Regions from separate parts of the Mesorhizobium sp. B2-4-1 genome, predicted to be linked through region 4. Evidence: predicted binding sites of a transcription regulator. Region 4 holds the regulator's gene; each other region holds the start of a gene.

Region 1 (8,045 bases), on a different contig from region 4:
CTGTCCTGCCGCCGCCAGCCGCCCTTGCCGAGGCGCAGCGCCATCAGGACGATCGCCACCAGCGGCGTCGCGAAGCGCGCCACCGCTCTGGCCGGATCGGCCGCGACGAGCTGGAATATCGACTGCGCTTCGTCGATATGACCGAGCCACATCTGCTGGAGGCGCGGGTCGAGGCCGGCATAGGGGGCAGCCAGGCATTGCGGGAACAGAAACATCACGACAAGGATAAGCACGAACGCCAGCAGGCCGAGCGAGACCAGGCGACGGCCGTACGTCGCATTGGCGGCGCCCCATGAGGCGATGACCGCAAGGCCGGCGCCGGCAAGCGCGGCAACCACGAACTGCACGGTCGAGAAGGTGTCGCACTGGGTCTGTCCCCATGCCGACGCCGGTATGGTGGTGATGTAAACAAGGGCCGAGACGGCGGTGACGCCCAAGCCAAAATCCCTGGCGATCAGCCTTTCGCCGCCACCGCTGACGAGGAACAGCAGGGCGACGATGGCGCCCAGGGTTCCAGCATAGGGGGCGCTTTCCATGCCGATCGCCAATGCCAGCGTGGCGCACGCGCCGGCAAACAGGGCGGCGGGCCGGTGGCGAGGTGCTTCGAGCAGCAAAGCCAGGCCGGCCAAGGTCAGCATCAGCTGGACATTGTGGTGATCGAGTGCGCCGGGCGAGAAGATTCCGAGATAATACAAAGCCGCTCCGCCGACCACCGCAGCGGGCAGGACCGCGTGCTCGCCGGCGAAAGCGCGCGCGGCGCGCATGATGGAGAACAGCGCGAGCCAGAATTGCAGGAGAGGCCAAAGCACCTGCACGACCTGCTCGCCCAAAGCGGCACTGCCCGTCAGGGCCGACAGGGCGAGCATGCCAAGCGCCAGCGGGGCGTCGAGCAGCCGCGACCAGTGCATGACGAAGCCACCCTCCAGCCCCATCCTGTACTGGTGCAGGTCGAACCAGCTCTGGCCGGCCAGGAGGTCGCGAACCTCCACCAGTTGCAGCAGGCTGTCATTGTCGCCGGCCGGGTTGGCCAGTTGCGGGAATCCGGCATGGAGATCGAGCGCCAGCAGCAGCAAGGCGGCAAGCAACGCAAACGCGATGTCGGACTTCCAGGTGGAAGCGCCGTTGCTGGCTGTGCTCATCCCCATCGCCCCTGGCAGGAATGCCGGGCCTTTCCGGCCAATCGACACTCGTACGGTCCGGCCTTAAACCTAGCCTTAACGGCTTCAATAAATAGTAAAACCGCCTGAACGCGCCTGACTTTCGGCGCGAACCGCGTGTGGCGGCGAGGCACCCGGAGAGGAAAATGCCGCAAGAGCTTCGCTACGAACCCACCATTGCCGTGCTCCTGCCTTGCTACAATGAGGAATTGACGATCGCCGAGGTGGTGCGGCGCTTCCGCGAGACGCTGCCTTTGGCAACGGTCTATGTTTACGACAACAATTCGCGCGACCTGACCGCGCTCAGGGCCCGTGCCGCCGGCGCCATCGTGGTGCGCGAACCGCGCCAGGGCAAGGGCAATGTGGTGCGGCGCATGTTCGCCGACATCGACGCCGACATTTACCTGATGGCCGACGGCGACGGCACCTATGCGCCGGAAGACGCGCCACAATTGATCAACACGCTTCTGACCGAGCGCTCCGACATGGTGGTGGGCACCCGCCGCGGCGTCACCAACGATGCCGGCAGGACCGGCCATGCCTTCGGCAACCGCGTCTTCAACAGCCTCTATAAAGGGCTGTTCGGCAGCGATTTCACCGACATCTTCTCGGGCTACCGGGTCTTCACCCGGCGCTTCGTCAAAAGCTTCCCGGCCGTCTCCGGCGGCTTCGAGATCGAGACCGAAATGTCGGTTCATGCTTCGCAGCTCAAATTGCCCGTCAGCGAGATCGCGCTCGATTACGGCAAGCGGCCGGACGGCTCGTCGTCGAAGCTTTCGACCTTTCGCGACGGCGCCAGGATCCTGTGGATGTTCGCCATGCTGATGAAGGAAACGCAACCGCTGCGTTTCTTCGGCGCCTTCGCCCTGGTCTTCCTGGTGTCGAGCCTGTTCCTGATGGCGCCTGTGCTGGTCGAATTCGCCGAGACCGGGCTGGTGCCGCGCATGCCGACATGGGTGCTGTCGGTCGGCCTGCTCTTGCTCTCGATGCTGGCTGGTGTGACTGGGGTGATCCTCGACTCGGTGTCGCGCGGCCGCGCCGAACAGAAGCGCATCTTCTACCTGTCGATGCCTTCGGGCCGCATAGAGCGGCGCGAGCGCGCCAGCGAGCCGACTGCCGCGAAGGCCGGCCCAGGCAAGACGCCTCGCGCCGCATGAAGCGGTGAGCCGTCTCGTCCGCTTCGTCTTTGCCGGCGGCATCGGCTTCGTCGCCGACGCGGCCGCCCTCTGGTTGCTGCTTGCGGTCACGCCGCTCGGCCCTTTCAGCGCCCGCATGCTGTCCATCGGCTTTGCACTCTGTGTCACCTGGCAGACAAACCGGCATCTGACCTTCTCGCCGTCGAGCCGCGGCTTGGTGCGGGAAGGCGTGCGCTATGGCAGCGTCGGCATCGCCACCAGCATCGCCAACTATCTGGTCTACTGCGCCATCCTTGTCGTCCTGCCGACAACCCCGCCATTGGCCGCCCTTGCTTTCGCTTCGCTGGCCGCCATGGGGCTGTCCTTTCTCGGCTATTCCAGGCTGGTCTTCGACCGCTAGCGGCGTGGCCCGATTGGCAGAAGGCGCCGGGACCCCTATATCGCTCTCTCATCGACCGTGCTGGGGACCTGCCATGAAGCTGAAAATCGCCGTCCAGATGGACCACATCTCCACCGTGTCGATCGCCGGAGACACTTCGTTCGCGCTGTCGCTGGAGGCGCAGCGGCGCGGCCATCAGCTCTACCACTACACGCCCGACCGGCTGTCGCTGCGCGACGGCAAGGTGTTCGCCCGCATCGAGGAGATGCAGGTACGCGACGAGAAGGGCAGCCACTATTCGCTGGGGGAGAAGGTGCGCACCGACCTGTCGGAGATGGACGTGATCCTGCTGAGACAGGATCCGCCCTTCGACATGAACTACATCACCACCACGCACATACTGGAGCGCATCCACCCCAGGACGCTGGTGGTCAACGACCCGGCCTGGGTGCGCAACAGCCCGGAAAAGATCTTCGTCACCGAGTTTCCCGACCTGATGCCGGAAACGCTGATCACCAAGGATCCCCAGGAGGTCGCCGCCTTCCGCAAGGAATTCGGCGACATCATCGTCAAGCCGCTCTACGGCAATGGCGGAGCGGGCATCTTCCACCTGCTGGAGGCCGACCGCAACCTCGCCTCGCTGCTCGAAATGTTCGGCCAGTTGTTCCGTGAGCCCTACATCGTGCAGCGCTACCTCAAGGACGTGCGCAAGGGCGACAAGCGCATCATCCTGATTGACGGCGAGCCGGTCGGGGCCATCAACCGGGTGCCGGCCGAGCACGATTCCCGCTCCAACATGCATGTCGGCGGCCGCGCCGAGAAGACCGAGCTGACCGAGCGCGAACGCGAGATCTGCGCCCGCATCGGGCCGGCACTGAGGGAACGTGGCTTCATCCTCGTCGGCATCGACGTGATCGGCGACTACATGACCGAGATCAACGTGACCTCGCCGACCGGCGTACGCGAAGTCAAGCGCTTCGGCGGCGCCGACATCGCCAGCCTGTTCTGGGACGCGGTGGAGGCCAAGCGGAAGTAGCCGTTTTCACTTTGTATTAACCATGTTCCGTTTTTGCAACCGGAGACAATCGAGCCGCAACTTAGGCGATTGCGCGTTCCTGTAATGTTCTTGATTTAACCGAGGAATTGTGATTGTGTCCGGCCCAGGCCCTTCGCGGCCTGATTGTAGAAGGCTTGGGGCAAACCCAGATCCGGGGACAAGACATGGTGGCGCGGGTTCGCACGGTTGCTTTCCAGGGCATCGAGGCCGTGCCGGTCGACGTGCAGGTGATGATCGCGCCCGGCAAGGTCAACATGCACATCGTCGGCCTGGCCGACAAGGCGGTTGCCGAAAGCCGCGAACGGGTGCAGGCGGCGCTGCACGCGTCGGGCCTGTCGATGCCGTCCAAGAAAGTCACGGTCAATCTGGCGCCCGCCGACCTGCCCAAGGAGGGCAGCCACTACGATTTGCCGATCGCGCTCGGCCTGATGGCGGCGCTTGGCGCCATTCCGGGCGACATGCTGGCCGGTTATGTCGTGCTTGGCGAACTCTCGCTCGACGGCACCATTGCCGCGGTCGCCGGCGCCTTGCCGGCCGCGATCGGCGCGAATTCCGAAGGCAAGGGCCTGATCTGCCCCTTCGCCTGCGGCCCCGAAGCCGCCTGGGCCGGCAAGGACTTCGACATACTCGCGCCGCGCAGCCTGATCGCCATCGCCAATCATTTTCGCGGCACGCAGGTGCTGTCGCGGCCTGAAGCCGGCATCCATGCCGCGGCGCGCGACCTGCCCGATCTTGCCGACATCAAGGGCCAGGAAACCGCCAAGCGGGCACTGGAGGTGGCGGCGGCCGGCGGGCACAACCTGCTCATGGTCGGCCCGCCCGGATCGGGAAAGTCGATGCTGGCGCAGCGGCTGCCGTCGATCCTGCCGCCGCTGGCGCCGAAGGAATTGCTCGAAGTATCGATGATCGCCTCCGTCGCCGGCGAGCTCGGCGAGGGCAAGCTGACCGACCGGCGGCCGTTCCGCGCGCCGCACCATTCGGCCTCGATGGCGGCGATGGTCGGCGGCGGCATCCGGGCGCGGCCGGGCGAAGTGTCGCTTGCGCACCACGGCGTGCTGTTCCTCGACGAATTTCCCGAATTCACGCCGCAGACGCTCGACGCGTTGCGCCAGCCGCTCGAGACCGGCGACTGCATGATCGCGCGCGCCAACCACCGCGTCACCTATCCGGCGCGCATCCAGCTTGTGGCGGCGATGAACCCGTGCCGCTGCGGCATGGCCGGCGAGCCCGGCTATCGCTGCCTGCGCGGCGAACGCTGCCGCACCGATTACCAGGCGCGCATCTCGGGACCGCTGCTCGACCGCATCGATCTCAGGATCGAGGTGCCGGCGGTCTCGGCCAGCGACCTGATCCGGCCCGACCGGGCGGAGAAGAGCGCCGACGTGGCGCTGCGCGTGGCGCGTGCCCGCACCCTCCAGCGCGAGCGTTTCGAACGGCTCGGCGTCACCAGCGCCACCACAAACGCGCATTGCGCGCCGGCGGTCATCGAGGAGATCGCCATGCCCGACGCATCGGGCCTGTCGCTGCTCAAGGACGCCAGCGAAAAGCTCGCCTTCTCGGCGCGGGCCTATCACCGCGTGCTGAAGGTGGCGAGAACACTGGCCGATCTCGACGCCAGCGAGACCGTCGGCCGCATTCACTTGGCCGAAGCGATCTCCTACCGGATGAGTTCGGAGCGAGTGGCGCAGGCGGCGTAGTTCGCGCTGCTTCGAGAGGAGGGAAGCGGAACGCCTGCCGGCTTCAACTCTCCGGTTCAGGCCGCTCCCTTCGCCTTCAGTTCCAGCCTCCGCGCGTGCAGCACCGGTTCGGTGTAGCCGTTGGGCTGGATGCGGCCTTTGAAGACGAGGTCGCAGGCGGCCTGGAAGGCGACGGAGCCGTCGAAATCGGCGGCCATCGGCCGGTAGAGCGGGTCGCCTTGGTTCTGCTGGTCGACGATATCAGCCATGCGCCTCATCGTTTCCATCACCTGGTCGGCCGTGCAGACGCCATGGTGCAGCCAGTTGGCGATGTGCTGCGAGGAGATGCGCAGCGTGGCGCGGTCCTCCATCAGGCCGACATCGTTGATATCGGGCACTTTCGAGCAGCCGACGCCCTGGTCGATCCAGCGCACGACATAGCCCAGAATGCCTTGCGCATTGTTGTCGAGTTCCGCCTGGATGTCGGCCGGAGACCAGTTGGGCCGCACCGCGACCGGCGCCGACAGGATGTCGTCGAGCTTGGCCTTCGGCCGGCTCTTCAGCGCCGCCTGGACGGCGTGGACATCGACCTTGTGATAGTGGGTGGCGTGCAGCGTCGCCGCGGTCGGCGAAGGCACCCAGGCGGTGTTGGCGCCGGCCCTGGGGTGGGCGATCTTCTCGGTGAGCATCGCCGCCATCAAATCCGGCATCGCCCACATGCCCTTGCCGATCTGGGCATGGCCGGCAAGCCCGCATTCCAGCCCGGTGTCGACATTCCAGGCCTCGTAGGCGGAAATCCAGGCGGCCTGCTTCATGTCGCCCTTGCGGATCATCGGGCCGGCTTCCATCGAGGTGTGGATCTCGTCGCCGGTGCGGTCGAGGAAGCCTGTGTTGATGAACACGACGCGCTCCCTGGCGGCGCGGATCGCCTCCTTGAGGTTGACGGTGGTGCGCCGCTCCTCGTCCATGATGCCCATCTTGACGGTATTCTGGTCCATGCCGAGCAGGGCCTCGACGCGATCGAATATCTCGACGGCGAAGGCGACTTCCTCGGGTCCATGCATCTTGGGCTTCACGACATACATCGAGCCCGCGCGGGAATTGGCGCGGCGGCCGTTCGGCCCGATATCGTGCAGCGCGATCAGCGCGGTCAGCGCGGTGTCCATGATGCCTTCCGGCACCTCGTTGCCGTCTCGGTCCGTTATCGCCGGATTGGTCATGAGGTGGCCGACATTCCTGACCAGCATCAGCGAGCGGCCGGGCAGCGTCACCGTGCCACCATTGGGCGAGGTATAGGACCGATCGGGGTTGAGCTTGCGGACAAAGGTCCGGCCGCCCTTGGTGATCTCTTCGGCCAGGTCGCCTTTCATCAGGCCGAGCCAGTTGCGGTAGACGACGACCTTGTCCTGCGCATCCACCGCCGCGACCGAATCCTCGCAGTCCTGGATGGTGGTCAGCGCCGATTCCAGGATGATGTCGGCGATGCCGGCCGGATCGGTGCGGCCGATCTGGTTGTCGCGGTCGATCAATATCTCGATATGCAGGCCGTTGCTGACCAGCAGCACGGCTTGCGGGTTGGCGGCATCGCCGCGATAGGCGACGAACTGCCTGACATCGGCAAGGGTGGTCGAGCCGGCGCCGGCGCTGAGCCGCAGCGCGCCATTGGCCAGCGAAAGGCCGTTGACGCCGGCCCATTTGCCCGATGTGAGCGGCACCGACTGGTCGAGAAAGTCCTTGGCCCAGGCGACGACTTTCGCACCGCGCGCGGGGTTGAAGCCCTTGCCCTTCCCGGCGCCGTCCGTCTCGGGAATCGCGTCGGTGCCGTAAAGCGCATCATAGAGCGAGCCCCAGCGGGCATTGGCGGCGTTGAGCGCATAGCGCGCATTCATCACCGGCACCACAAGCTGCGGCCCGGCGACGACGGCGATCTCGGGATCGACCTTTTCGGTCGTCACCGAGAAGGACGGGCCTTCGGGGACGAGATAGCCGATCTCCTTCAGGAAGGTTTTGTAGGCTTCCATGTCGACCGGCGCGCCATTGGCGCGATACCAGTCATCGAGCTTTTCCTGGATAGCGTCGCGCTTTGCCAGCAGTGCCCGGTTCTTCGGCGCGAGGTCGTGGACGATGGCCGAAAAGCCGTTCCAGAATTTGTCCGGATCGATGCCGGTGCCCGGAGCGGCCTCGTTGACAACGAAGTCATGAAGTTCGCGGGCGATCCGCAATCCGGCGATTTCGACGCGATCGGTCATCAGGCTGCTCCAGATGAAAGGCTTTCGCGGGCCTTTGGCATGTTGGGAGTGCAGGGTCAATTCAGCTTAGGGTGAAGGCAAGGCAGGTAGGCGCGGTTTTTAGGCTTGGTGCCGGCGGCGACGCTGCCAATCTCCCCCCAAGTGGGGGAGATTACACCCTCCATCACACCGCGATCCGTGGCCTGCCCGAAGCCACCGCCACCACATGCGCCTCGATGAACATACGCTGGGCTTCGACGGTGGAGACGCGGAATTCGGTCGCGACATCGATCTCGGCGCTGTCAGTGCCGGCATCCCTGGCGCGCTGCGCAGCGATGCTGCGCACATCGGCCTCGGCGGCCGCGATCGCCGCCGCCTCGTCGAGGAAATCGCGCACGGTTTCGCCCGAGGC
Region 2 (8,045 bases), on a different contig from region 4:
TTGGCGACTCTCGGGAAAGTAAACCGCATCGCCGATCCATCGTCGCGGCACCATGGCATCAATCGGAGTTGGAACGACATTGTAGTCGCCGCACAGCACGGCCGGCGCTCCCGCTTTGAGAAGATCCTGGCCGTAGGTAATCAGGCGGTCGAACCAGCGCAGCTTGTAGTCGAACTTGGGACCAGGCGCCGGATTCCCATTCGGCAGATAGAGACAGCCGACAATGAGCCCGTTCACGTCGGCTTCGATGTAGCGGCTGTGGGTGTCGTCAGGGTCGCCGGGAAGCCCGCGCCGGCGCTCGATGGGGTCTGTTCCGCGAGACAGGATAGCGACGCCGTTGTAGGATTTCTGGCCATGCCAGATCGCGCCGTATCCCGTCTCGCGGATCGCCTCAACCGGGAACTTCTCGTCGGATGTCTTCAGTTCTTGAAGACAGACGACGTCATAGCGCGTGGCCTTTAGCCACGAGATGAGGACCGGCAGGCGACCATTGACGCCGTTTACGTTGAATGTGGCAACGCGCAGCATTTACCCCGATGCCGTGGTTCAGTTCTTGCCCAGCTTATCCTCGACCTTCTTGCGGCTGTTGCCGACCGATTTGACCGCCGACTTGACCTCGGCCTTGCTCGCCCGGGTCTTGCCCACCTCGTATTTCACCTTATGGTCCTGCCCGCCAGCGACCTTTGCGCGGTCCTGGTTGCGCCCGCGAGTTGTTTGAGTGGTGGCCATTTCTTCCTCCATAGTTCCGTTCCAGTCTGCATTAACGCGGCCGGACTCTTCCGGTTCAATTCATGGGCGCGCAGTGTGGAACTGAATCACAGGGCAGAGTATTGAATCGGACCATGTATTCGAGTTCCCCATGTCGGCCGTAGAGGCCGCCCTCCCCAAAAAGCGCGTACGGCGCAGAGACTCAGAATCTACCCTGCGATACCCCCTACCCCAGTTTCGTCCCTTCCAACTCTGCACGCTAACCGAGGACATCCCGGTTGGCGCAGATTGGCTCTTCGAAATGAAGTTCGACGGCTATCGGGCGCAGGTCGCGATCTCGGGATCGGAGGTCGTCGTCTACACCCGCAACGGCCACGACTGGACCCGTCAGTTCAAGGTGATCCTGCCGGCGCTTAAGGCGCTAACCAAGGGCTCGGCGCTAATCGACGGCGAAATCGTCGCCATCGACAGCCAGGGGCGCACCAACTTCTCGATGCTTAAGACCGGCATCGCCGCGGGCATGCCGCTCAAGTTCTATGCCTTCGACCTGCTCGAATTGAACGGCGAGGATCTGTCCACCCGGCCCTTGCTCGAACGCAAGGAACGGCTTGCGGAACTGCTGGGCGAGAAGGACCCGGACGAAAGCCTGCAGTTTTCCAGCCATATCGCCGACAACGGCAAAAAGGTGTTCGACACCATGTGCGCCGGCGGCCACGAGGGCATCATCGCCAAGCGCGCGGACAGCCGGTATGTCGGCGACCGCGCCCCCACCTGGCTCAAGATCAAGTGCACGAAACGACAGGAGTTCGTGGTCGGTGGCTACCGCCCCAGCGACACTGGCCGCGGCATGGCTTCGCTCATCCTTGGTACCTACGAAAACGGAAAGCTGATCTACCGCGGCCGCGTCGGCACCGGCTTTACCGAGGCGATGCGCAAATCCATTCTCGCGCAGTTGGAGAAGCGGCCTTTAGACAAGCCCGCCTTCGTATCCGTGCCGCGCGACATCGCGCGACGTGCCCGCTGGGTAAGGCCCGAACTTGTTGCCGAGGTCACCTATTCCGAGGTGACACCAGACGGCAGCCTGCGCCACCCGAGCTTCGAAGGCATGCGCGAAGACAAGCGCGCCGACCAGGTGGTGATGGAAAACCCCAAGACCGTGGCGACCGCCGCCACGGCCAATCTGGATCCTCATATGGGCAAGGAGATCGCCCGCGCTGTTGGCGTTAACCTGACCCATCCCAACAAGCTGATGTATCCCGGCACTGCGGTAACAAAGGCGACGCTCGCCGCCTATTACGCTGCGGTTGCCGAGAGGATGCTGCCACATATCCAGGATCGGCCCCTTTCGTTGGTGCGCGATACCGACGGCGACCTGCAGCAGACCTTTTTTCAGAAGCACAAGCTGCCTGGCATGCCCAAGGCAATCCATGACGGCCAGTTGGCGAAGATGTCCGGCAAGGAGAGCCGCATTCTTTGGGTCGACGACCTGGCTGGGCTGATCGCCGGCGTCCAGATGAACGTGCTCGAGTTCCATGTCTGGGGAAGCTTGCGCCAGCAGCCAAACCTTCCACACCGGATAGTCTTCGACATCGACCCCGACGAGGGCCTGGGCTTTGATGACGTCAAGCAAGCCGCGATCGACATCCGCGGCGTTCTAGAGGCACTCGGCCTTCAATCATGGCCGCTGCTGTCCGGCGGCAAGGGCGTGCATGTGGTCGTGCCACTCGTTCCCGAGGCCGGCTGGGAAGCAGTCAAGAACTTCTGCCAAGACTTCGCGGAACTGCTGGCCCGCACAGACCCTTCGCGGTTCGTCGCCAACATGAGCAAGGCCAAGCGCAAGGGCCGCATGTTTCTGGACTATCTGCGCAATGGACAAGGCTCCACGGCCATCTGCCCATGGTCGACCCGTGCGCGGGCCGGTGCCTCCTGCGCTGTCCCCGTAACCTGGGAAGAGTTGCCGAAGCTCACACGCGCCAATGCCTTTGACGTTTTTGCCGCTGCGGCGCGGGCTCAAGAGCCCGATGCCTGGCATGGGTATTTCGAGGTCGAGCAGACGCTTACGGACCGTATGTGCAAAGCGGTTCAGTAGCTGACAAGTTCAGTCCGGATCGCATCAAAACAGTCCTAGCTGATCTGCGATCGGGGCGCTGTCCATGCCTTCCAACGATGACAGCGTTACACCCAGCAAGCGGATGCCTTTCACGACCGGGAACAGGTCGGCGAGCATGGTTTGTGCCACCTCAAGCATTTCATCGGCGCCCAGCACGAGCCTTGGAAGGGTACGGCTGCGTGTGACCTGCTGGAAATCGGTGAACTTCACCTTCAGCGTCACCGTCCTGCCGGAAAGATGCTTGGCTTCGCAATGGCGCCAAACCTTTTCGGCCAGCGGCGCCAGCTCGGCGCGCGCCGCATCAAGGGCAAAGATATCGACCGCAAAGGTATCCTCTGCACCGACGGATTTCCGTGGACGGTCGGCCTGAACCGACCGCTCATCGATCCCCCGGGCGATCTGATAATACCAGTTTCCTGACTTGCCGAAATGTTGCTGCAAGAAAGCTAGTGGTTTCTCGCGCAGGTCGGCGCCCGTCTCTATGTCCAACCTCTCCATCTTCGCGGCCGTCGCCGGCCCCACGCCGTGGAATTTCTTTACCGGCAGTCTAGCCACGAAGTCAGGTCCCATCGTCGGCGTGATGAGTGCCTGGCCGTTGGGCTTATTGAGATCGCTCGCAATCTTCGCCAGGAATTTGCAATAGGAGATCCCTGCCGAGGCATTGAGTCCGGTCACCTCCTTGATCCGCGCGCGGATCTGCGTTGCTATTTCGGTTGCAAAGGGGATGTGCTGCTTGTTTTGCGTTACGTCGAGATAAGCCTCATCCAGCGACAGTGGCTCAATCAGATCCGTGTGTTCGGCGAAGATCTGGTGGATCTGTGCCGAGACCGCCCGATAGACGTCGAACCGGGGTGTGACAAAGATCAACTCGGGACAGCGGCGTTTGGCAGTGACAGACGGGAGTGCCGACCGCACGCCAAAGGCGCGCGCTTCGTAGCTTGCCGCCGCCACGACGCCGCGAGCGGCTGAACCACCGACCGCCACCGGCTTGCCTCTGAGCTCCGGATTGTCGCGCTGCTCGACCGAAGCGTAAAACGCATCCATATCCACATGGATGATCTTGCGCAAAACGGCCGGGCCAGTCGGCGCCTCCAAATCCCGATCATTGTCCCCTATCGCATTCACTGCGCTCACTCCGGACACTTGTCAGACCCAACTCGATCGAGCGCAGTCTGCGATCAACTCTCGAAGTGGCGCAACGAGTCGGATTGACTCATGAGTGCCAAGAGAACAAATAAGGAACATATCAGCCCCGAAATCCATTGGGAAGACTGTTTGAGAGTGATTTGTCCATGGGTCAGCCGGCCGCAAGCCCTGCTATCGCTGCGCTTCGCGAACAAGTCGCGCGCCTCGAAGGCGGGCCGACGCGCAACCGCGGAACGCTTCCTTTCGGCGTGCCGGCAATCGACAAGGTGCCACCGGGGGGAGGGCTGGCGCTCGGGGCGCTGCATGAGGTTGCGGGTGGACGGAATGGGGCGATTGACGGGGCGGCGGCAGCGCTCTTTGCCGCCGGCATTGCAGCGCGGGCCAAGGGCAAGGTGCTCTGGTGTGTCACCCGGCAGGATCTCTTTGCTCCTGCCATCGCGCAGGCCGGTCTGCTCCCAGGCCGCGTCGTCTATGTCGAGGCCGGCGACGAAGCTTCCGTGCTCGCCTGTTTCGAGGAAGGGCTTCGCCATGGCGGTCTAGGCGCTGTCGTTGCCGAACTGGCCCGCCTCTCGATGACAGCCTCCCGCCGTCTCCAACTCGCCGCCGAGACTTCCGGCGCCGTGGGCATCGCCATCCGCCGCAGGCGGCGGCAGACCGAGGCAACCGATTTTGGACAACCAACCGCCGCGGTCACCCGCTGGCGGGTCACCGCGCTTCCCTCCCGCCCTTTGCCGGTAGCGGGCGTCGGCCGTGCTCGCTGGCAGCTTGAGCTGATCCGGGTCCGGGCTGGAGAAAGCGCCGATTTTGAAGTGGAAGCCTGCGATGCCAAGGGTCGTCTCGCTCTTTTTTCCGGCCTGGCCGACCGATCGCCTGCGGCGCGCCATGGGCCAGTCGGCGCCATCGGCTGAAAGCCCGATCGTTATGCTCGGCCGGCAGGGAAACCGGCGGCTCGTGCTCGCGGTCGATGCAGCGGCGCGGGCGGCGGGATTGCGTGTCGGCATACCGGGGAGCAAAGCCCAGGTGCTGGTGCCCAGCCTGCAGAGCTTCGACTTCGATGCAGCGGGCGATGCCGCGGCGCTCGATAGAATGGCGCTCTGGTCGCTGCGCTATGCTCCGATCGTTGCCGCCGATCCGCCCGACGGGCTCATCATCGACACAACAGGCGCCGACCATCTGCATGGCGGGGAGGAGATGATGCTCGAGGGGCTGGTGTCGCGCATGGCCGCCTCCGGCATCGAGGCACGCGCCGCCGTCGCGGACACGTGGGGCGCCGCTCATGCCTGCGCCCGCTTCCTCGCCCGGCCCACCTTTGTCGCGCCGGTGGAGGGATCCTCGGCCATCATGCTCGGTCTGCCGATCGTCGCGCTGCGTCTGCCCCATGATATTGTTCACGGTCTCCAAACGCTTGGCTTCGAACGTGTTGGCGAAGTCGATGCGGCGCCGCGCGCCTCTCTCAGTCTTCGCTTCGGGCACGAGCTCGGCCGTCGCCTGGACCAGGCCATGGGGCGGCGCAGCGAACCGTTCGAGCCCGTCCGCTCCCCCGACCTCATCGAGGTTCGCCGGGCATTCGGCGAGCCGATCGGCGCTGCCGAGACCATTGCCCGCTATGCTGGCAAGCTGGTCGCGGCGCTCTGCGAGGCGCTCGAGACCAGGGGGCTCGGCGCCCGCCGGCTCGACCTGCTGTTTCACCGCGTCGACAATCGTATCGAGGCTATTCGTGTCGGCACCGCGGTCCCGGTGCGCGACGTCAAGCGATTGACCCGGCTCCTCACCGATCGCATCGAGACCGTCGATCCTGGCTTCGGCATCGAACTGATGACGCTGACCGCGACCCTCGCCGAACCCTTTGGAGCCAAGCAGATCATCTCGTCGCTGGTGGAGGAGCCCGAGCCCGACATCACCGATCTCATCGACACGCTCACCAACCGCATCGGCGAGCAACGTCTCTATCGCTTCGCCCCGCTCGAAAGCGATGTGCCCGAACGTTCTATCCGACGCATCGCGCCGACCGCGCCCGATGACGGGACGAGTTGGCCGGGAGAATGGCCGCGCCCGCCGCGGCTGCTCACCCACCCCGAGCCCATTGAAACCATGGCGCTGCTGCCGGATCACCCGCCGGTCTGGTTCAGTTGGCGGGGCATCCGGCGCCGCGTCACGCGCGCTGACGGTCCTGAGCGCGTGTTCGGCGAATGGTGGCGGCGCGATGCCGAAGTGATCGCGGTACGCGACTATTTCCAGGTCGAGGACGAGGCCGGTGACCGCTTCTGGATTTACCGCGCCGGCGATGGCGAAGATCCCGAGACCGGCTCGCACAAATGGTTCCTGCATGGGGTCTTCGCATGACCACCCCGCGCTATGCCGAATTGCAGGTGACCAGCCACTTCTCGTTCCTTCGGGGCGCCAGCTCTTGCGACGACCTCTTCGCGCAGGCGGCGGCGCTCGGCATTGAGGCCTTGGCTGTAGTCGATCGCAATTCTCTAGCTGGCATCGTGCGGGCGCATCAGGCCGCCAAGGACACTGGCGTCAGGCTCATCGTCGGCTGTCGCCTCGATCTCGTCGACGGCATGTCGCTGCTCGTCTATCCCACCGATCGCGCCGCCTATTCCCGGCTCTGCCGACTGCTGACCCTGGGCAAGAAGCGTGGCGGCAAGGCGAAATGCCGTCTCGAGTGGAGCGACCTGACCGACTATGCCGAGGGCCTGATTGCCGTTCTTATCCCTGACCGCGCCGATGACACCTGCCCCCTGCAGCTGCGTCGACTGCGGGAGACCTTCAGCGATCGCGCCTACCTGGCCCTGACCTTGCGCCGGCGGCCCAACGACCAGGTCCGGCTGCACGAACTTTCCAACCTCGCGACCCAAATGCGCGTGCCGACGGTGGTGACGAACGACGTTCTGTTCCACGAACCCGGTCGGCGCATCCTGCAGGACGTGGTGACGGCCATTCGCCACAACATCACCATCGACGAGTTGGGGTTCCGGCGCGAGCGCCATGCCGACCGCTATCTCAAGCCGCCTGAGGAAATGGCGCGGCTGTTTTCGCGCTATCCGGAAGCCCTCGCGCGCACCGTCGAGATCATGCGGCAATGCCGCTTCTCCCTCGACGAACTCGCCTATCAGTATCCCGAGGAGAAGATGTTGCCCGGGCTGTCGGCACAGGAGGCGCTCGAACAACTCACCTGGGAAGGTGTCGAGCGGCGGTATCCCGAGGGTGTACCGGACAAGGTCGTGGCGCTCATTAAGCACGAACTGCGCCTGATCGAGATCCTGCACTACGCGCCCTATTTCTTGACGGTGAACGCGATCGTCCAGTTCGCGCGCAGCAAGGACATCCTCTGCCAAGGCAGAGGCTCGGCCGCCAACTCGGCCGTCTGCTACGTGCTGGGCATCACCAGCATCGATCCCGAGCGCAACAATCTGCTGTTCGAGCGCTTCGTCTCGCAGGAGCGCAACGAACCCCCGGACATCGATGTCGACTTCGAGCATGAACGGCGCGAGATCGTCATGCAATGGATCTACGAAACCTATGGCCGCGACCACAGCGCGCTCTGCTCGACGGTGGTGCGCTATCACACCAAGGGCGCCGTCCGCGATATCGGCAAGGCTCTCGGCCTGCCCGAGGACCTCACCAAGCTGCTTTCCTCGCAGGTCTGGGGACACGGCGAAGGCATCGACGAGACCCGCGCCCGAGAGCTCAACCTCAACACGGCCGATCGCCGGCTGCGGCTGACGCTCAAACTCGCGCAGCAGCTCGAAGGCACGCCCCGGCACCTGTCGCAGCATCCGGGTGGCTTCGTCCTGACCAATGACCGGCTCGACGATCTGGCGCCGATCGAGCCGGCGCGCATGGTCGACCGCCAGGTCATCGAGTGGGACAAAGACGACATCGATATTCTCAAATTCATGAAGGTCGACGTCCTGGCGCTCGGCATGCTCACTTGCATGAAGCGCAGCTTTGATCTCTTGGCAGAGCACAAGGGCATGAGCCTCGACCTGGCCACCATCCCGGCCGAAGACCCGGCGACCTACGCCATGATCCGCAAGGCCGACACGATCGGGGTCTTCCAGATCGAGAGCCGTGC
Region 3 (8,045 bases), on a different contig from region 4:
CGACACGGTGGCGCAGGGGTTCGGCTCGCTTGGCCTGATGACGTCGGTGCTGATGACGCCGGACGGCAAGACGGTGGAAGCGGAAGCCGCGCACGGCACCGTGACGCGCCACTATCGCCAGCACCAGAAGGGCGAGGAAACCTCGACCAATTCGATCGCCTCGATCTTCGCCTGGACCCGAGGGCTGGCCCACCGCGCCAAGCTCGACGACAATGCCGAATTGAAGCGTTTTGCCGAAACGCTGGAAAAGGTCTGCATCCAGACGGTCGAATCCGGCTTCATGACCAAGGACCTGTCGCTGCTGATCGGCCCCGACCAGCCTTGGCTGTCGACCACCGGATTTCTCGACAAGATCGACGAGAATTTGCAGAAGGCGATGGCGTAGGCACCCGCGGGTTCAACACGCCGAAGGCTCCGGAAGGAGCCTTCGCTTTTTTGGGCCAACGAAATCGAAAGCAAAGGACTGGCAACATGGCCAAACCGGTCCTCTACGGCGCGGACTACAGCGTTTACGTGCGCATAGCGCGCATGGCGCTGGAGGAGAAGGGCGTCGACTATGAGCTTGTGCCGGTCGATGTCTTTGCCGCCGAGGGCATCCCCGGCTGGTATTTCGAGCACCACCCGTTCGGCCGCATCCCGGCCTTCGAGCATGACGGTTTTCGCCTGTTCGAGGCCAGCGCGATCACGCGCTATGTCGATGAAGCTTTCGACGGACCGCCCTTGCAGCCGAACGATCCGCGCGGCCGCGCGCGGATGAACCAGATCATCGGCATGCTCGACGCTTATGGCTATCGGGCCATGGTCTGGGACGTCGCCGTGGAGCGGCTGGAGAAGGCGTCGCCTGACGAAGCGCTGATTGTCAGCGGATTACGACAAGCAGGAACGGTCCTTCAGGCGCTCTCATCATTGAGATCCCCGGGGCCGTGGTTGCTCGGCAATCAACTGACGCTCGCCGACCTGCATGCGGCACCGATCATCGGCTATTTCGTCAAGGTGGCGGAAGGGCGCAAACTGCTGGCTCGCTTTGCCGACATACAGGACTGGTGGGATTGTATTGCTAAACAGGCAAGCTTTGCCAGGACTGAAAAGGCCGGCTGATCTGCGACAGCGCAGCGCAGCGATATTCGATTCAGGTCAACGATTTCGCGGACAGCCGATCATTGATGTCGCGCCGCCCATCATGAGGGGCCGCGCGACCTCGAAGGGAAGCAACCGGCCTGGAGCGTTGCCCCCCAATTCTGCAATGAATCACGCCGCCTCCAGCGCCGCCCTCACCGCAGCAATCGCGTCGTCGGCCTTCGAGGCATCGGGGCCACCGGCCTGCGCCATGTCGGGCCGGCCGCCGCCGCCCTGCCCGCCGAGGGCGGCGGAGGCGACACGCACCAGGTCGACGGCGCTGAAACGGCCGACGAGATCATCGGTGACGGCGACCACGACGCTCGCTTTGTTGTCCTCGCCCGCACCGACGAATACGACCACGCCGGAGCCGAGCGAGCTTTTGCCGGCGTCGGCGAGCGGCTTCAGATCCTTCGGCGAGACACCGGAAACCGACTTGCCGAGGAAGCCGACGCCCGCGACGGTCTCGTTGGCGGCCGGCGCGTCAGCGGGCGACCCGCCGCCCAGCGCCAGCTTCTTGCGCGCTTCGGTGAGCTCCTTCTCGAGCTTCTTGCGCTCTTCGAGCAGGGCTTCAACACGCGCCGGCACGTCGGCCGGCGAGATTTTCAGTGTTGCCGCGGCCGCCTTCAGCCGCCGGTCCTGTTCGTCGAGATGCTTGCGCGCGGCCTCGCCCGTCAGCGCCTCGATGCGGCGCACGCCTGCGGCGACGGCGCTGTCGGACACGACGCGCACCAGGCCGATGTCACCGGTTGCCCTGACATGCGTGCCGCCGCAAAGCTCGACCGAATAGGGGCGGTTGGCCTTGGCGCCATGTAGGCCCGTGCCCATAGACACGACGCGCACCTCATCGCCGTATTTCTCGCCGAACAGCGCCATGGCGCCTTCGGCAATGGCATCGTCGACCGACATCAGGCGCGTGATCACCGGGCTGTTCTGCACCACGATCTCGTTGGCCATGCGCTCGACCTCCTCGAGTTCCGAGGGCGAGATGGGCTTGTTGTGCGAGATGTCGAAGCGCAGGCGCTCGGGCGCGACCAGCGAGCCCTTCTGTGCGACATGGGTGCCCAGCACCTCGCGCAGCGCCTCATGGATCAGATGCGTCGCGGAATGGTTCGCGCGCAGCCTGGAGCGCCTCGCATGGTCAACCTTCAGCTCGACGGCGGCACCCGTCCTGGCAGTGCCGCTGACCACCTTGCCGAGATGCACGAACAGCCCGTCGGCCTTCTTCTGCGTATCGGAAATCTCGATCGAGAAGCCTTCGCCTGAAATGGTTCCGGTGTCGCCCATCTGGCCGCCGGATTCGGCATAGAACGGCGTCTGGTTGACGACCACGGCTACCGCTTCGCCCTTGCCGGCGCTGTCGACGGTCTTGCCGTCGCGGACAACCGCCAGGATGATGCCTTCCGCCTGCTCGGTCTCGTAGCCGAGGAATTCGGTGGCACCGGCTTTTTCGCGCACCGGGAACCAGACCGCTTCCGTCGCCGCCTCGCCGGAACCTGCCCAGTGCTTACGCGCCTCGGCCTTCTGCTGCTCCATCGCATTGGTGAAGCCGGCAAGATCGACCGAGATGTTGCGCTGGCGCAGCGCATCCTGCGTCAGGTCGAGCGGGAAGCCATAGGTGTCGTAAAGCTTGAAGGCCGTCTCGCCGTCCAGCATGTCGCCGGCGCCGAGCTTTTCCGTCGCCTCCGACAGCAAACCGAGGCCACGCACCAGTGTCTTGCGGAACCTGGTCTCCTCAAGCTTCAGCGTCTCGGTGATCAGCTGTTCGCCGCGCACCAGTTCCGGATAGGCCTGACCCATCTCGCGAACCAGCGCCGGCACCAGCTGCCACACCAGCGGCTCGTTCGCACCGAGCAATTGCGCATGCCGCATGGCGCGGCGCATGATGCGGCGCAGCACATAGCCGCGGCCTTCGTTCGATGGCAGCACGCCGTCTGCGACCAGGAACGAGGACGAGCGCAGGTGATCGGCTATGACGCGATAGGATGCGACGGTCTCGGCGTCGGGACCGCGGCCGAGCGCGGACGACGCCGCATCGATCAGATGGCGGAACAGGTCGGTCTCAAACACGCTTTCCACGCCTTGCAGGATGGAGGCCATGCGCTCCAGCCCCATGCCGGTGTCGATCGACGGGCGCGGCAGGTCAATGCGCTCGTCCTTCGTCACTTGCTCGTACTGCATGAACACCAGGTTCCAGAATTCCAGGAACCGGTCGCCATCCTCCTCCGGGGTGCCGGGCGGACCGCCCCAGATGTGCTCGCCGCGATCGATGAAAATTTCCGAGCATGGCCCGCACGGCCCGGTGTCGCCCATCGCCCAGAAATTGTCGGAGGTTGGGATGCGGATGATGCGATCATCGGAAAAGCCGGCGATCTTCTTCCAGAAGCCGGCCGCCTCGTCGTCGGTGTGGTAGACGGTGACGAGCAGCTTGTCCTTCTTAAGCCCGAACTCCCTGGTAATGAGGTTCCAGGCCAACTCGATGGCGCGCTCCTTGAAATAGTCGCCGAAGGAGAAATTGCCGAGCATCTCGAAGAAGGTCAGGTGGCGCGCGGTGTAGCCGACATTGTCGAGGTCGTTGTGCTTGCCGCCGGCGCGAACGCTTTTCTGGGCGGTCGTGGCACGCGAATAGGGCCGCTTCTCCAGGCCGGTGAAGACGTTCTTGAACTGCACCATGCCGGCATTGGTGAACATCAGCGTCGGATCGTTGCGCGGTACAAGCGGGCTCGACGCCACGACCTCGTGACCCTCCTTGCGGAAATAGTCGAGAAATGTCGACCGGATCTCGTTCACGCCACTCATGAATGCTGCCTTTTCGAGAGAGCCGCCGGCCGGACCGGCGGAAAATGGGCTCTGCTTTAGAAGATGGAGCTGGCCTTTTAGCCGCCGCTTGGCACCCTGTCCAGAAACACGCAAGCCGGCCAATTCGCGGTTCACCAGCCACCCAAAACGCAAACCGCCGGCACGGGGCCGGCGGTTTGAAACGCAATACTACAGAACTCGATTACATAAGCTCAAATTGATGAACCGGGATTATGGCCGAACTCGGGCCATAAACCGAACGCTAGATCGCGCCGGCGAACGCTTGAATTGCGCCGGCGAACGCTTACATCGCGCCGGCTTCATCCTCGAACCCATCATCGCCACCTTCGGAGCCGCCATTCTCAAGGAATTTCTCGGCGATCAGTCCGGCGTTCTGCCTGAGCGCAAGTTCGATCTCGCGCGCCGTATCGGGATTGTCGCGCAGGAACAGCTTCGCGTTCTCGCGGCCCTGGCCGAGACGCTGCGAATTGTAGGAGAACCAGGCGCCCGACTTCTCGACCACGCCGGCCTTGACGCCGAGATCGACCAGCTCGCCTGTCTTCGACACGCCTTCGCCGTACATGATGTCGAACTCGACCACCTTGAAGGGCGGCGCCAGCTTGTTCTTGACCACCTTGACGCGGGTCTGGTTGCCGACGACCTCGTCGCGGTCCTTGACCGAGCCGATGCGGCGGATATCGAGACGCACCGAGGCGTAAAATTTCAGCGCATTGCCGCCGGTGGTGGTTTCGGGCGAGCCGAACATGACGCCGATCTTCATGCGGATCTGGTTGATGAAGATGACCATGGTGTTGGAGCGCGAGATCGAGGCGGTCAGCTTGCGCAGCGCCTGGCTCATCAGGCGGGCCTGCAGGCCGGGCAGCGAATCGCCCATCTCGCCCTCGATTTCGGCGCGCGGCGTCAGCGCCGCGACCGAATCGACCACCAGCACATCGATGGCGCCGGAGCGCACCAGCGTATCGCAGATCTCAAGCGCCTGCTCGCCAGTGTCAGGCTGCGAGATCAGGAGGTTTTCGAGATCGACGCCGAGCTTGCGGGCATAGACCGGATCGAGCGCATGCTCGGCATCGACGAAGGCGCAGATGCCGCCCTTCTTCTGGGCTTCCGCCACCGTGTGCAGCGCCAGCGTCGTCTTACCCGAGCTTTCCGGCCCGTAGATCTCGATGATGCGGCCGCGCGGCAGGCCGCCGACGCCAAGCGCGATGTCGAGGCCGAGCGAGCCGGTCGGCACGGTTTCGATCTCGACGACCTGCTCGTTCGCGCCGAGCCGCATGATCGAGCCCTTGCCGAAAGCCCGCTCGATTTGCGACAGCGCCGCATCCAGAGCCTTTGATTTGTCCACTGCCTTATCCTCTACAAGCCGCAAGCTGTTCTGAGCCATGATACATCACCCCGTAGTCGTCAATGAAGGCCGGACAATCCGTAATCCTTGGTTATTTGTACCTTTTTTGTTCTCATTTGGCAAGAGGGATCAAGCATTTGAAAAATAAGCAACATCCTGATTTGTTCTTTTTTTGTCTCAGGATTCGGCTCCAACATGGTCCGAATATTAGGCCAGGCTGGTTCGCCGTGCCGGCCTCACGAATCGCTGGTTGTTGCCTGCGAAGCTCCGTCGCATAGCATGGCGCTTGTGCGTGACCGCCAACAAAGGTCATATCGGCGCATGGTGAGATCTCCAAGAGTTCTGGCGGTGGGCGGCGCCCATATCGACAGGCGCGGCCAGGTGTCCGGCGCTTACGTGCCGGCTGCCTCCAACCCGGGCACGATGCGCGAGGATGTCGGCGGCGGCGTCTTCAACGCTTTGCGCAGCACGGTGCGGCGAGGCGTCTCGGGCTCGTTGCTGTCGGTGCGCGGCGGCGATGCCGCCGCCGACACGGTTTCGCGCGCCATCGCCGAAGCAGGCATTGCCGACCTGTCCGCGGTGTTCCTCGACCGCACGACGCCGAGCTATACGGCGCTGATCGACCGCGAGGGCGAACTGCTCGTCGGCTTTGCCGACATGGCGCTTTATGAGCTGGCATTTGCAAAGCAGATCCGCCGCTCCAGGGTGAGGGAGGAGATCGCCGCCGCAGATGCCGTCCTTTGCGACGCCAATCTGCCATCGGCGGCTCTGGAGCGGCTGGTATCGCTTGCCGCCGGCAAGCCCGTGTTCGCCATTGCCATTTCACCGGCCAAGGTCGTGCGCTTGACACCAGTGCTCGGCGGCCTGGCCGTCGCCTTCATGAACAGGCGCGAGGCGGTGGCGCTTGCCGGGCTTGACGATGCCGCCTCTCAAAAAACTGTCCTCGACGGGCTGAGAAGCGCCGGCCTCGACAGCGCGGTGGTCACGGCGGGCGGCGGCCCGGTGCTAGGCTTCGACCGCGACGGCAGCTTTGCCGTCGTCCCGCCCCCTCCAAGAAAGGTCGTGGACGTCACCGGCGCCGGCGATGCGCTTGCCGGCGCGACGGTCGCCGCCCTACTGCGCGGCATGCCCTTGCGCGCGGCGCTGCGGGAGGGCGTCGCCGCCGCGACGCTGGCTATTGAAAGCGCGGGCGCCGTTCCCGATTTCACCACGACGACTTTCGCGCAAGCGCTGGCTCTTGTGCCCGAAGAGCAGGAAATGGCATGAGACCGGCATCCGAAAGGATGCGCCGCACTTCGGATTGGAGATCCAGATGACCCCAGACACCGCCCGCCCCTTCATCGATGTCCACGCGCCGGTGGCGCAAGCCTTGGCCGCCGGGAAGCCCGTGGTTGCGCTGGAAAGCACCATCATAACCCATGGCATGCCCTACCCCGACAATGGCGCCATGGCGGCCGACGTGGAAAGGATCATTGCGGACGGCGGCGCGGTGCCGGCGACGATCGCCGTGGTGGCGGGCCGCATCAAGATCGGCCTCTCCGACGGAGAACGCGAATCGCTCGCCATGACCGGCGACGCCATGAAGCTCTCGCGCGCAGATCTCGGCTTCGCCGTCGCGCAAGGGCGCACCGGCGGCACCACGGTTGCCGCCACAATGATCGCCGCGCATATGGTTGGGATAAAGGTGTTCGCCACCGGCGGCATCGGCGGCGTGCACAAGGGCGCCGAAAAAAGCTTCGACATTTCCGCCGACCTCGATGAGCTGGCGCGCACGCCCGTCATCGTCGTCTCGGCTGGGGCCAAGGCCATCCTCGACATCGAAAAGACGCTGGAGGTGCTGGAGACCCGCGGCGTGCCCGTGATCGGCCATGGCTGCGAGACCATGCCGGCCTTCTGGTCGCGGCAGTCGCCGTTCCGCGCGCCGCTGACCTTGCACGCGCCGGAAGAGATCGCGCATTTTTACAAGACGCGACAGGCGCTGGGCCTGAGCGGCGGCATGCTGATCGCCAATCCGGTGCCGGAGGATCACGAAATCCCGGCCGGCGAGATGGCCGGCTACATCGAGGCCGCCCAGAAGGCCGCCGAGGCGCTCAACGTTACCGGCAAGGCGGTGACGCCGTTCCTGCTCTCCAAAATCCTCGAACTCACCGGCGGCCGGAGCCTGAAGACCAACATCGCGCTGGTCGAAAACAATGCTCGGCTGGCAGCGCGAATTGCCGGGGCGCTGTAGGACGCCGGAAATACGAGCGGCGGCACCACGGCTACTCGCGACCACCGAGTTCCGTCACGCCCTCCTCTGTCCTGCTGGACGTCTCCGAAAAAGTCTGCACTGCCTCATCGCCCCGAGGTCCTAGCGTTATTTTCCCGCCCGCCGCCCCGCCTCATAGGCCCGCCGCGCCCATACCGCCATCTCGTCGGGGTCGTCGAAGGCACTATCGGGAATACTCCAATAGGGCATCGCCACCAGCTTGCCGTGGCGAGACCCGGTGTAGGTCCACTGCGCGCAGCCGGCGGCCTCGAAGTCGGGCGCGCTTTGCTCGTCCGCTTTCAGCATCAATTCGCCGCGCAACACGATGGCGACGATGACGCCGTCGGCATAGATGCCCTTGCCGCCGAACAGTTTGCGGATGCTGACCGGGCCCAGGCTCTGGAAGAGTTCTTCTATGCGTTCATTGTCCATGCGCGGATCATGTCACCGCGATTCGGCCTTGTCATCGGCGCAACCAAAACCATGCTGACAGGTTGAAGGATGGCCGATCGGAGTTTC
Region 4 (8,045 bases):
CTGTCGCGGTCGCGATCCTGATGTCGCTGTGCGCGCTCGTTTCACGCTCATGGCCGAAAACGCATCTGTGCTTCATGGCGGCGCTGTTGTGCGCGCTCGGCATGCTCGCCGGCAAAGTCGAGACGTGGCGAGCGGGAACGCGGATGCTGGGCTCGGAAATCTCCACGCAAATCACCGGCCGCGTCGTTTCGGTCGACCAGATGGAGACCGGGCGCATCCGGCTGACCATCGATGTGACATCGACCGCGCGGCCGAAACTACTCTACGCGCCGGAGCGCGTTCGCCTTTCGGCACGCAAGGTGCCGGCTGAAGTGACGGCCGGTTCGCTCGTGACCGGCTATGCCAGGCTGTTGCCGCCGACCGGACCGGTGCGGCCGGACAGCTACGACTTTTCCTTCGACAGCTACTTCGCCGGCATAGGCGCCAGCGGCTTCTTTCTCGGCAACCCCAAAATCGTCTCAGCCGATGACAGGCCGCTGTGGGCCGCCCTTTCAGCCGCCATCGAGAGTGCTCGCGAAAGCATTGCCGACCATATCAGGGGCAGCATCGGCGGTGCCGAGGGCGAGATCGCCGCGGCGCTGATCGTGGGTGTGCGCGCCGGGATTCCCGACGAGATCAATGAAGCGATGCGACGCACCGGCATCTACCACATCATCTCAATTTCCGGGCTGCACATGGCGCTGGTCGCCGGCACGGTCATGGGTCTGCTGCGTGGCGGCTTCGCGCTGTTCCCGAATTTTTCCTCCCGCCGGCCGGTCAAGAAATACGCGGCCGCGGCGGCACTTTTCTCGATCGCCGCCTACCTCGTCATTTCGGGCGTCGTTGTCGCCGCCGAACGCAGCTTCATCATGCTGGCGGTGATGCTGATCGCCGTTCTGTTCGATCGGGCGGCACTCACCATGCGCAATCTGGCTATTTCGGCGATCGCCGTCATCGTGGTGTCGCCGCACGAGGTGGTAGGGCCGAGCTTCCAGATGTCGTTCGCCGCCACCGCGGCCCTGGTCGGCGCCTATGCCGGCTGGTCGGATCGCAAAGCCGACAAAGCGCGGACCCCGCCGCCGCAACGGACCTTGCCTGGCCTGCTGACGCGAAAATTGCTGCTGGCGACAGGTGGGCTGGCGATGACCTCGATTATCGCGGGAAGCGCCACGGCGCTTTTCGCCATCTGGCATTTCCAGCGCGTGTCGCCGCTCAGCCTGTTCGCCAATCTTGCCGTCATGCCGATCGTTTCTGTCGTGATGTTCCTTGCGGTTGCCAGCGCGCTGCTGATGCCGTTCGGGTTCGATGGACCATCCCTTTATCTGATGGGCAAGGGACTGACCGCGATGATCGCCATATCAGGATGGATCTCGCAACGCTCGCCGGTCGACGCGGTCGGGTTGATTTCGCAGCATCCGTCCTTCTGGTGGCGATCGCCCTGGTCATCGCGACGATGGCCACGACATGGCTGCGGCTGGCGGCACTTCCCTTCGCGCTCGCCGGCCTGTTGACCGTCTCGGACACGCGCACGCCGGACGTGCTGATTTCGGAGGATGCCCGCCTGGTGGCGTTGCCGATCGGCGGCGGCGAGCTCGCGATCAACCGGGCGCGCCCGAACGAATTCACCGTCGATAATTGGAAACGCGCGCTGAAGTCCGAAACCATCGTTGCGCCGGAACTGTTCGACAGCGGAGACCGACAGTTCGACATCTTCGATCCCGCGCAACTTCCGGCGGGAGCGCCTTTCTATTGCTTCACGGGCCTGTGCATGGCCCGGCATACCTCGGGGGCGATCATCGCGCAGGTGGAGGATCGCAAGGACGCCTGGAGGGCCTGCTCCTATGCGGATCTGATCGTCATCAACGACCCCGCGGGCTACGATCCCTGCCACAATCCGCTGGTTCTCGTCATCACCAAGCGGCAGCTCGCTCGTAAGGGAAGTGCCGCCGTCTTCTTCGACCAGCAATCGGCGACGGCACCGGCACGGGTCAGCTTTGCCGTCGACAGGCCATATCGGCCTTGGCACGAACAGCGGAAATTCTCACGCGAGGCAAGGGGACTGCCGCCTTACCGCAAACCCGAAAAGCCCACCGCCGACCCCGCTCAGTAGCGCCTGATCAGGCCGACCAGCTTGCCTTGCACCTTGACCCTGTCCGGTCCGAAAATACGTGTTTCATAGGCCGGATTGGCAGCCTCGAGCGCAATCGAAGCACCCTTTCGGCGGAAGCGCTTCAGCGTTGCTTCCTCCTCGTCCACCAGGGCCACGATGATCTCGCCGGGACTTGCGGTGTCGGCATTGCGGATGATGACCGTGTCGCCGTCGAAAATGCCGGCCTCGATCATCGAATCGCCCTTGACCTCCAGCGCATAGTGTTCGCCGCCCATGATCATGTCAGGCGGCACTGAAATGGAATGCGTCTGATGCTGGATGGCGTCGATCGGCACACCCGCTGCGATGCGACCCATGACCGGGATCGACACCGCTGAAACCGCATCGTCGTCATTGCCGGCAGCGGGCAGACGCGAAGACGTCGCCGGCTTGATCTGCCGGCTAGGGCTGCTGCCCTGTCCGAGGCTGCCCTGGATGACGCTCGGGGAGAACTTCTTTGCCGCGTTAAGACCCGGCGCGATCGAGTCCGGCAGGCGCAGCACCTCCAGCGCGCGCGCCCGGTTGGGCAGGCGGCGAATGAAGCCGCGCTCCTCCAACGCCGTGATCAGCCGATGAATTCCCGACTTGGAGGCGAGGTCCAGCGCTTCCTTCATCTCGTCGAAGGACGGCGGAATGCCGCTTTCCTTCAGCCGTTCATGGATGAACATCAAGAGTTCATGTTGCTTGCGCGTGAGCATGGCGGCCCCCAAAGGCATTGCACGAAGGGTCTGGAACCAGAATCAGAAAACAAACCCAGAACAAACACTATCTGTTCCAGTTGTGTTCCGCAACCATTTAAAGTTTAATGAATTTGTTAAGGCGACGGAAACGAAATGCCCTCCCGCAGCCAGCATCCTGCCAGCGCGGTCCGTCGTCAATGCGCTCCCGGGCCCTTTGAAACTATTTTGGTTAATGGCCTGTGGCCCGACCGGTCTCCACTCTTGGCACAAGCCTGCAAGCTGGGTGACCGGCAGGTGCGGGGTGCGTTTGGGCGGATTAAAAACCCCTGCGGCTCGTGAACGAAACGAAACCAAAATGCCAACTTCCTGCGGGAAAACGACGAGGCACCACCACTGGTCGCGATGGGCTGCGTTCGCTCGCTCCTTGCTTCCCGTTCGCTTGACGAAACCGTATAATAATGTACGGTTTTCGAAGAGGAACACCAATGACCACGCCGAAGCAGGCCGCGCGACGCGAACGGATAGAGGAGGCCGCCTATGCGGTGCTCCGGGAAGCCGGCTACAAGAGCGCCTCCCTGCTTGCTATCGCCAAGCGGGCATCGGCCTCGAACGAAACCCTCTACAACTGGTACGGCAACAAGCAGACCCTGTTTCGATCCTTGATCGAAGCCAATGCGGGAGAGGCAAGGAAGCTGCTGGAGGACGCCCTTCACCAGGCGCGCGATCCGCTCGAAACCCTGAACTTGCTCGGGCCAGTCCTGCTGACCCTCGTGACGGGCGACAAGGCGGTGGCGCTCAATCGCGCCGCGGCCGGCGACGTCAACGATACAGGCACGCTTGGCCAATCGATCGCGCAATTCGGCCGCAATGCCATAATGCCGCTTGTTGGCGACCTGCTTCGAACCGCAAGTCGGGCCGGCCTGATCGCCTGTGACGATCCTGCCGAAGCCGCCGACATCTACATCAGTCTTTTGATCGGCGATCTCCAGGTTCGCCGGATCGTTGGGGTGCTCGAGGAACTGCCTCGGGCGGAAATCGAGCAAAGATCGAACCGGGCGTTCACCCTGTTCTTGCGCGTCTATGCGGCCAGCCCTTGCCCGGGCGGCAAAACAGCCGGCCCGTTTCCAGGGCGCTCTTCTCACCGAGGAACATCGCGACCATGAGCAAAATTCCCGATCTCGCAGCGATCGAGGCAATGGACACCGCGGATCCGCTGCGTGCCATGCGTGACCGCTTCACCTTGCCCCAGGGGGTGATCTATCTCGACGGCAATTCGCTGGGCGCCGCTTCGCCCGCCGTGTTCGGCGAGCTGCAGAAGGCCGCCACGCAGGAGTGGGCGCAGGATCTCATCCGCGCCTGGAACACCGCCGGCTGGTTCGACATGCCGGTCGAACTCGGCGACCAACTCGGGCGCCTGATCGGGGCCGCCGCCGGCCAGACGGTGGTCTGCGATACCACCTCGATCAACATCTACAAGGTGCTGCATGCGGCACTCGGGATGCGGCCGGACAGGTCAGTCATCGTCGCCGAGGGGGACAGCTTTCCGACCGATCTCTATATGGCCGAAGGCGTTGCCTCGACGCGGCCGGGCACGGTGCTGCGGCTCGAGGGTGTCGATGCGCCGACCATAGAAGAACTGATCGACGAGCGGGTCGCGGTCATCCTGGTCAACCACGTCAACTACAAATCCGGGCAGTTGCGCGACGTGGCCGCGCTGACGCGGACGGCACATGATGCCGGCGCGCTGATTGTCTGGGATCTCTGCCATACCGCCGGCGCCTTGCCCGTCGAGCTCGACCGTTCGAATGCCGATTTCGCCGTTGGCTGCACCTACAAATATCTCAATGGCGGCCCGGGTGCCCCGGCCTTCATCTACGCGGCCGAGCGCCACCATGGCGATGTCCGCCAGCCGCTCAGCGGCTGGTGGGGCCATGCGCGGCCATTCGCCTTCGAACAGGGTTTTGCTGTCGGCACAGGCATCCGCCGGTTTCTCTGCGGCACGCAGCCTGTGCTGTCGATGCGCGCGCTCAAAGGGGCGCTCGATGTCTGGAACGACGTCGACATGGCAGAGGTGCGCAGGAAGAGCATGGCGTTGACCGATCTGTTCATCCAACTGGTCGAGGCAAAATGCGGCGCCTACGGCCTCGAACTCGAAAGCCCGCGCGATGGCAATGAGCGCGGCAGCCAGGTTTCGTTCCTCCACCCGCATGGCTATCAGGTGATGCGGGCCTTGATCGAGCGCGGCGTGATCGGCGATTTCCGCGCGCCATCCACGATTCGCTTCGGCTTTACGCCGCTTTATGTCGGCTATGTCGATGTCTGGCAGGCTGTCGAGGTGCTGGAAGACATTTTGCGCACGGACGCGTGGCAGGAGGCGCGTTTCGCCGTCAAGGCGGCGGTGACTTAAGAGCCTGTCGCTCAGAAAAGCGCAGTGGGTTCGGGATAACGATATGCAGTCGGCAAAGCTACGTCAGAGCCGGGTGCGGACCTTCCACAGCTCCGGGAACAACTCCACCTCCAGCATCTTCTTCAGGTAGGACGCGCCCGATGTGCCGCCGGTGCCGCGCTTCATACCGATGATGCGCTCGACCGTGGTGACGTGGTTGAAGCGCCAACGGCGGAAATAATCCTCGAAATCGACCAGCTTCTCGGCGAGTTCGTAGAACATCCAGTAGCGCTGCGGGTCGCGGTAGATGATCTGCCAGGCGACAAGGACCTCTTCGTTCTCGGTCCGCGTTTCGCGCCAGTCCGTACGCCTTGCGTCGGCACCGATGTCGAAGCCGTTACGGGCGAGCAGCAGCAGCGCCTCGTCGTAGAGCGACGGTTGCGCCAGGATCGCCTCCAGTTTCTCGCTGAGGTCCGGCCGGTGCTTGTGCGGTCCGAGCATTGCGAGATTGCGGTTGCCGGCCATGAACTCGATGGCACGGTACTGCCACGACTGGAAGCCCGAGGACTGGCCAAGCGCGTCGCGGAACTCGGTGTATTCGCTGGGCGTCATCGTGCGCAGCACGTCCCAGGCATTGTTGAGCTGCTCGAAGATGCGGGCGACGCGCGAAAGCATCTTGAAGCTCGGTTCGAGACGGTCGGCGCGGATGGAGCGGATTGCGGCGCCGATTTCGTGCAGCGCGAGCTTCATCCAGAGTTCCGATGTCTGGTGCTGGATGATGAACAGCATCTCGTCATGGGCTGACGAAAGCGGCTCCTGCGCCTCGAGCACCTTTTCCAGATGCAGATAGTCGCTGTAGGACATGCGCTCCTTGAACGACATTTCCGCGCCCTCGGCGGACGGGTCGTAGGGCTTGCTCAATTGATCTTCTCCGCGCGCAGCCGGAAGCGCTGGATCTTGCCGGTCTGCGTCTTGGGCAAAGCGGCGATGAATTTTACCGAGCGCGGATATTTGTAGGGCGCGATCGTGGCCTTGACGTGATCCTGCAGACGCTTGACGGTCATTGCGTCTGGCGCCACGCCTTTCACGAGCACCACATGAGCCTCGACGATCTGGCCGCGCTCGGCATCCTCGGCGCCGACCACCGCGCATTCGGCGACATCGGCATGCGCCAGCAGCGCCGCTTCGACCTCTGGGCCGGCGATGTTGTAGCCGGCACTGACGATCATGTCGTCGGAGCGCGCTGCGAAGTGGAAAAAACCGTCCTCGTCCTGCCAGAACGTGTCGCCGGTGAGGTTCCACCCGTCGCGGACATAGTCGCTCTGCCTGGCATCGGCCATGTAGCGGCAGCCGGTCGGTCCCCGCACCGCGAGCCTGCCCGCGGTGCCGCGCGGCACTTCGCGCATTTCGTCGTCGACGACGCGCGCCTGATAGCCGCCAACGGCCTTGCCGGTGGAGGCAGGCTTCATGTCATCAAAGCGGTTGGAGATGAAAATATGCAGCATTTCCGTGGCGCCGATGCCGTCAAGGATCGGCTTTCCGGTTTTCTCAGTCCATTCCTCGAAGACCGGCGCGGGCAAGGTCTCGCCGGCCGAAACGGCGACGCGCAGCGACGATAAATCGGCCCCTTCGTCCATGGCCTTGAGCATTGCGCGATAGGCGGTGGGCGCGGTGAAGGAGATCGTCGCTTTGTAGGTTTCGATGATGTGGACCATGTTGGGCGGCGTTGCCTGTTCCAGCAGCGTCGCCGCGGCGCCGAAACGCAGCGGGAAGATGGCGAGCCCGCCAAGGCCAAAGGTGAAGGCCAGGGGCGGCGAGCCGACGAAGATGTCGTCAGGCGTCACCTGCAGGATCTCGCGGGCGTAGGCGTCGGCGATGATCAGGAGGTCGCGGTGAAAATGCATCGTCGCCTTCGGCACGCCTGTCGTGCCTGAGGTGAAGCCGAGCAGGGCGACGTCGTCACGCCCGGTCTGCACCGCGGTAAACGTGACGGGCTTGTCGAGGGCGGCGCGATCGAGTTCGGCGTCGTGGTTGGCGGTGCCGTCGAAGCCGATGACCTGCTTGAGGAACGCGCTGTCCTTGGCGCAGGCGGTCATCTCGTCCATCAGCCTGGTGTCGCACAGCGCTGTGGTGATTTCGGCCTTGTCGACGATCTTGGCGAGTTCGCCGGCGCGCAGCATCGGCATCGTGTTGACCACGACGGCGCCGACCTTGGTGGCGGCCAGCCAGCAGGCCACCATTGCGGGGTTGTTGGCCGAGCGGATCAGCACCCGGTTGCCTGGCTTGACGCCGTAATTCTCGACCAGCGCATGCGCCAGCCTGTTCGTCCAGTCGGATAATTCCTTGTAGGTGCGGCGGCGGCCGTTGCCGATCAGCGCGGTGTGGTCGCCCAACCCTTTCTCGACCAGCCTGTCGGTCAGTTCGACGCCGGCATTGAGCCGTTCGGGATAGTCGAAGCCGTCGAGCAGGAAGTCCGGCCATTGATCCGGCGGCGGCAGGTTATCGCGCGTGAACGTGTCGATATGCGCTGATGGCCCAAGCATTTTCGGCTGCCCCTGTCTGCCTCACGCCCATCGCTGAACAAGGCACAGGATCGCACCAGTCGAAATTTGTTTCAAGCCTAAAATGTTTTGCCCCCGGAGCATTGACGTTGCCGCTGTCGATCGCCATTGCTATCGGCTGAAACGATGCCGTCCGGGGGAGGGTGCCGATGCTCGAACATCGCATTGCCGATTGGGACAATGCCTACGCCAACGGCGCCAACATCGCCGGCAGCGATCGCTGGCCAGCTGCATGGGTCGAACCGGCGCAGGCATTTCGCGATGCGCTTGCGGCAAAGGGCAGGGCTCAG

Evidence for each region. The regulator LexA, encoded in region 4, represses DNA repair genes until DNA is damaged. The targets are predictions, from matches to a motif close to TGTTCNNNNTGTGTTCNG.
Region 1: a site for LexA is predicted at 3,783-3,800, ahead of FJ949_RS01545 (YifB family Mg chelatase-like AAA ATPase). Genes of this name have one in related genera too.
Region 2: a site for LexA is predicted at 4,045-4,062, ahead of dinB (DNA polymerase IV). Genes of this name have one in related genera too.
Region 3: a site for LexA is predicted at 5,375-5,392, ahead of recA (recombinase RecA). Genes of this name have one in related genera too.

The regions. Positions count from the first base shown of each region.
Region 1 is NZ_VFVN01000001.1:297,942-305,986, forward strand. Features, by position in the region: gene FJ949_RS01525 (GtrA family protein) at 1-1,139, opposite strand, end outside; gene FJ949_RS01530 (glycosyltransferase) at 1,304-2,314, shown strand; gene FJ949_RS01535 (GtrA family protein) at 2,319-2,693, shown strand; gene gshB (glutathione synthase) at 2,767-3,708, shown strand; gene FJ949_RS01545 (YifB family Mg chelatase-like AAA ATPase) at 3,894-5,426, shown strand; gene FJ949_RS01550 (malate synthase G) at 5,483-7,654, opposite strand; gene FJ949_RS01555 (hydantoinase/oxoprolinase family protein) at 7,818-8,045, opposite strand, start outside.
Region 2 is NZ_VFVN01000010.1:122,035-130,079, reverse strand. Features, by position in the region: gene xth (exodeoxyribonuclease III) at 1-528, opposite strand, end outside; gene FJ949_RS23590 (DUF3606 domain-containing protein) at 547-729, opposite strand; gene ligD (DNA ligase D) at 860-2,797, shown strand; gene dinB (DNA polymerase IV) at 2,822-3,943, opposite strand; gene FJ949_RS23575 (damage-inducible protein) at 4,111-4,872, shown strand; gene FJ949_RS23570 (DNA polymerase Y family protein) at 4,787-6,307, shown strand; gene FJ949_RS23565 (error-prone DNA polymerase) at 6,304-8,045, shown strand, end outside.
Region 3 is NZ_VFVN01000002.1:134,140-142,184, forward strand. Features, by position in the region: gene FJ949_RS05280 (NADP-dependent isocitrate dehydrogenase) at 1-385, shown strand, start outside; gene FJ949_RS05285 (glutathione S-transferase N-terminal domain-containing protein) at 472-1,098, shown strand; gene alaS (alanine--tRNA ligase) at 1,249-3,915, opposite strand; gene recA (recombinase RecA) at 4,220-5,317, opposite strand; gene FJ949_RS05300 (carbohydrate kinase family protein) at 5,600-6,544, shown strand; gene FJ949_RS05305 (pseudouridine-5'-phosphate glycosidase) at 6,591-7,508, shown strand; gene FJ949_RS05310 (TfoX/Sxy family protein) at 7,635-7,958, opposite strand.
Region 4 is NZ_VFVN01000008.1:110,754-118,798, reverse strand. Features, by position in the region: partial or broken gene FJ949_RS20930 (ComEC/Rec2 family competence protein) at 1-2,089, shown strand, start outside; gene lexA (transcriptional repressor LexA) at 2,083-2,826, opposite strand; gene FJ949_RS20920 (TetR/AcrR family transcriptional regulator C-terminal domain-containing protein) at 3,294-3,971, shown strand; gene kynU (kynureninase) at 3,968-5,215, shown strand; gene kynA (tryptophan 2,3-dioxygenase) at 5,279-6,115, opposite strand; gene FJ949_RS20905 (AMP-binding protein) at 6,112-7,737, opposite strand; gene FJ949_RS20900 (alpha/beta hydrolase) at 7,905-8,045, shown strand, end outside.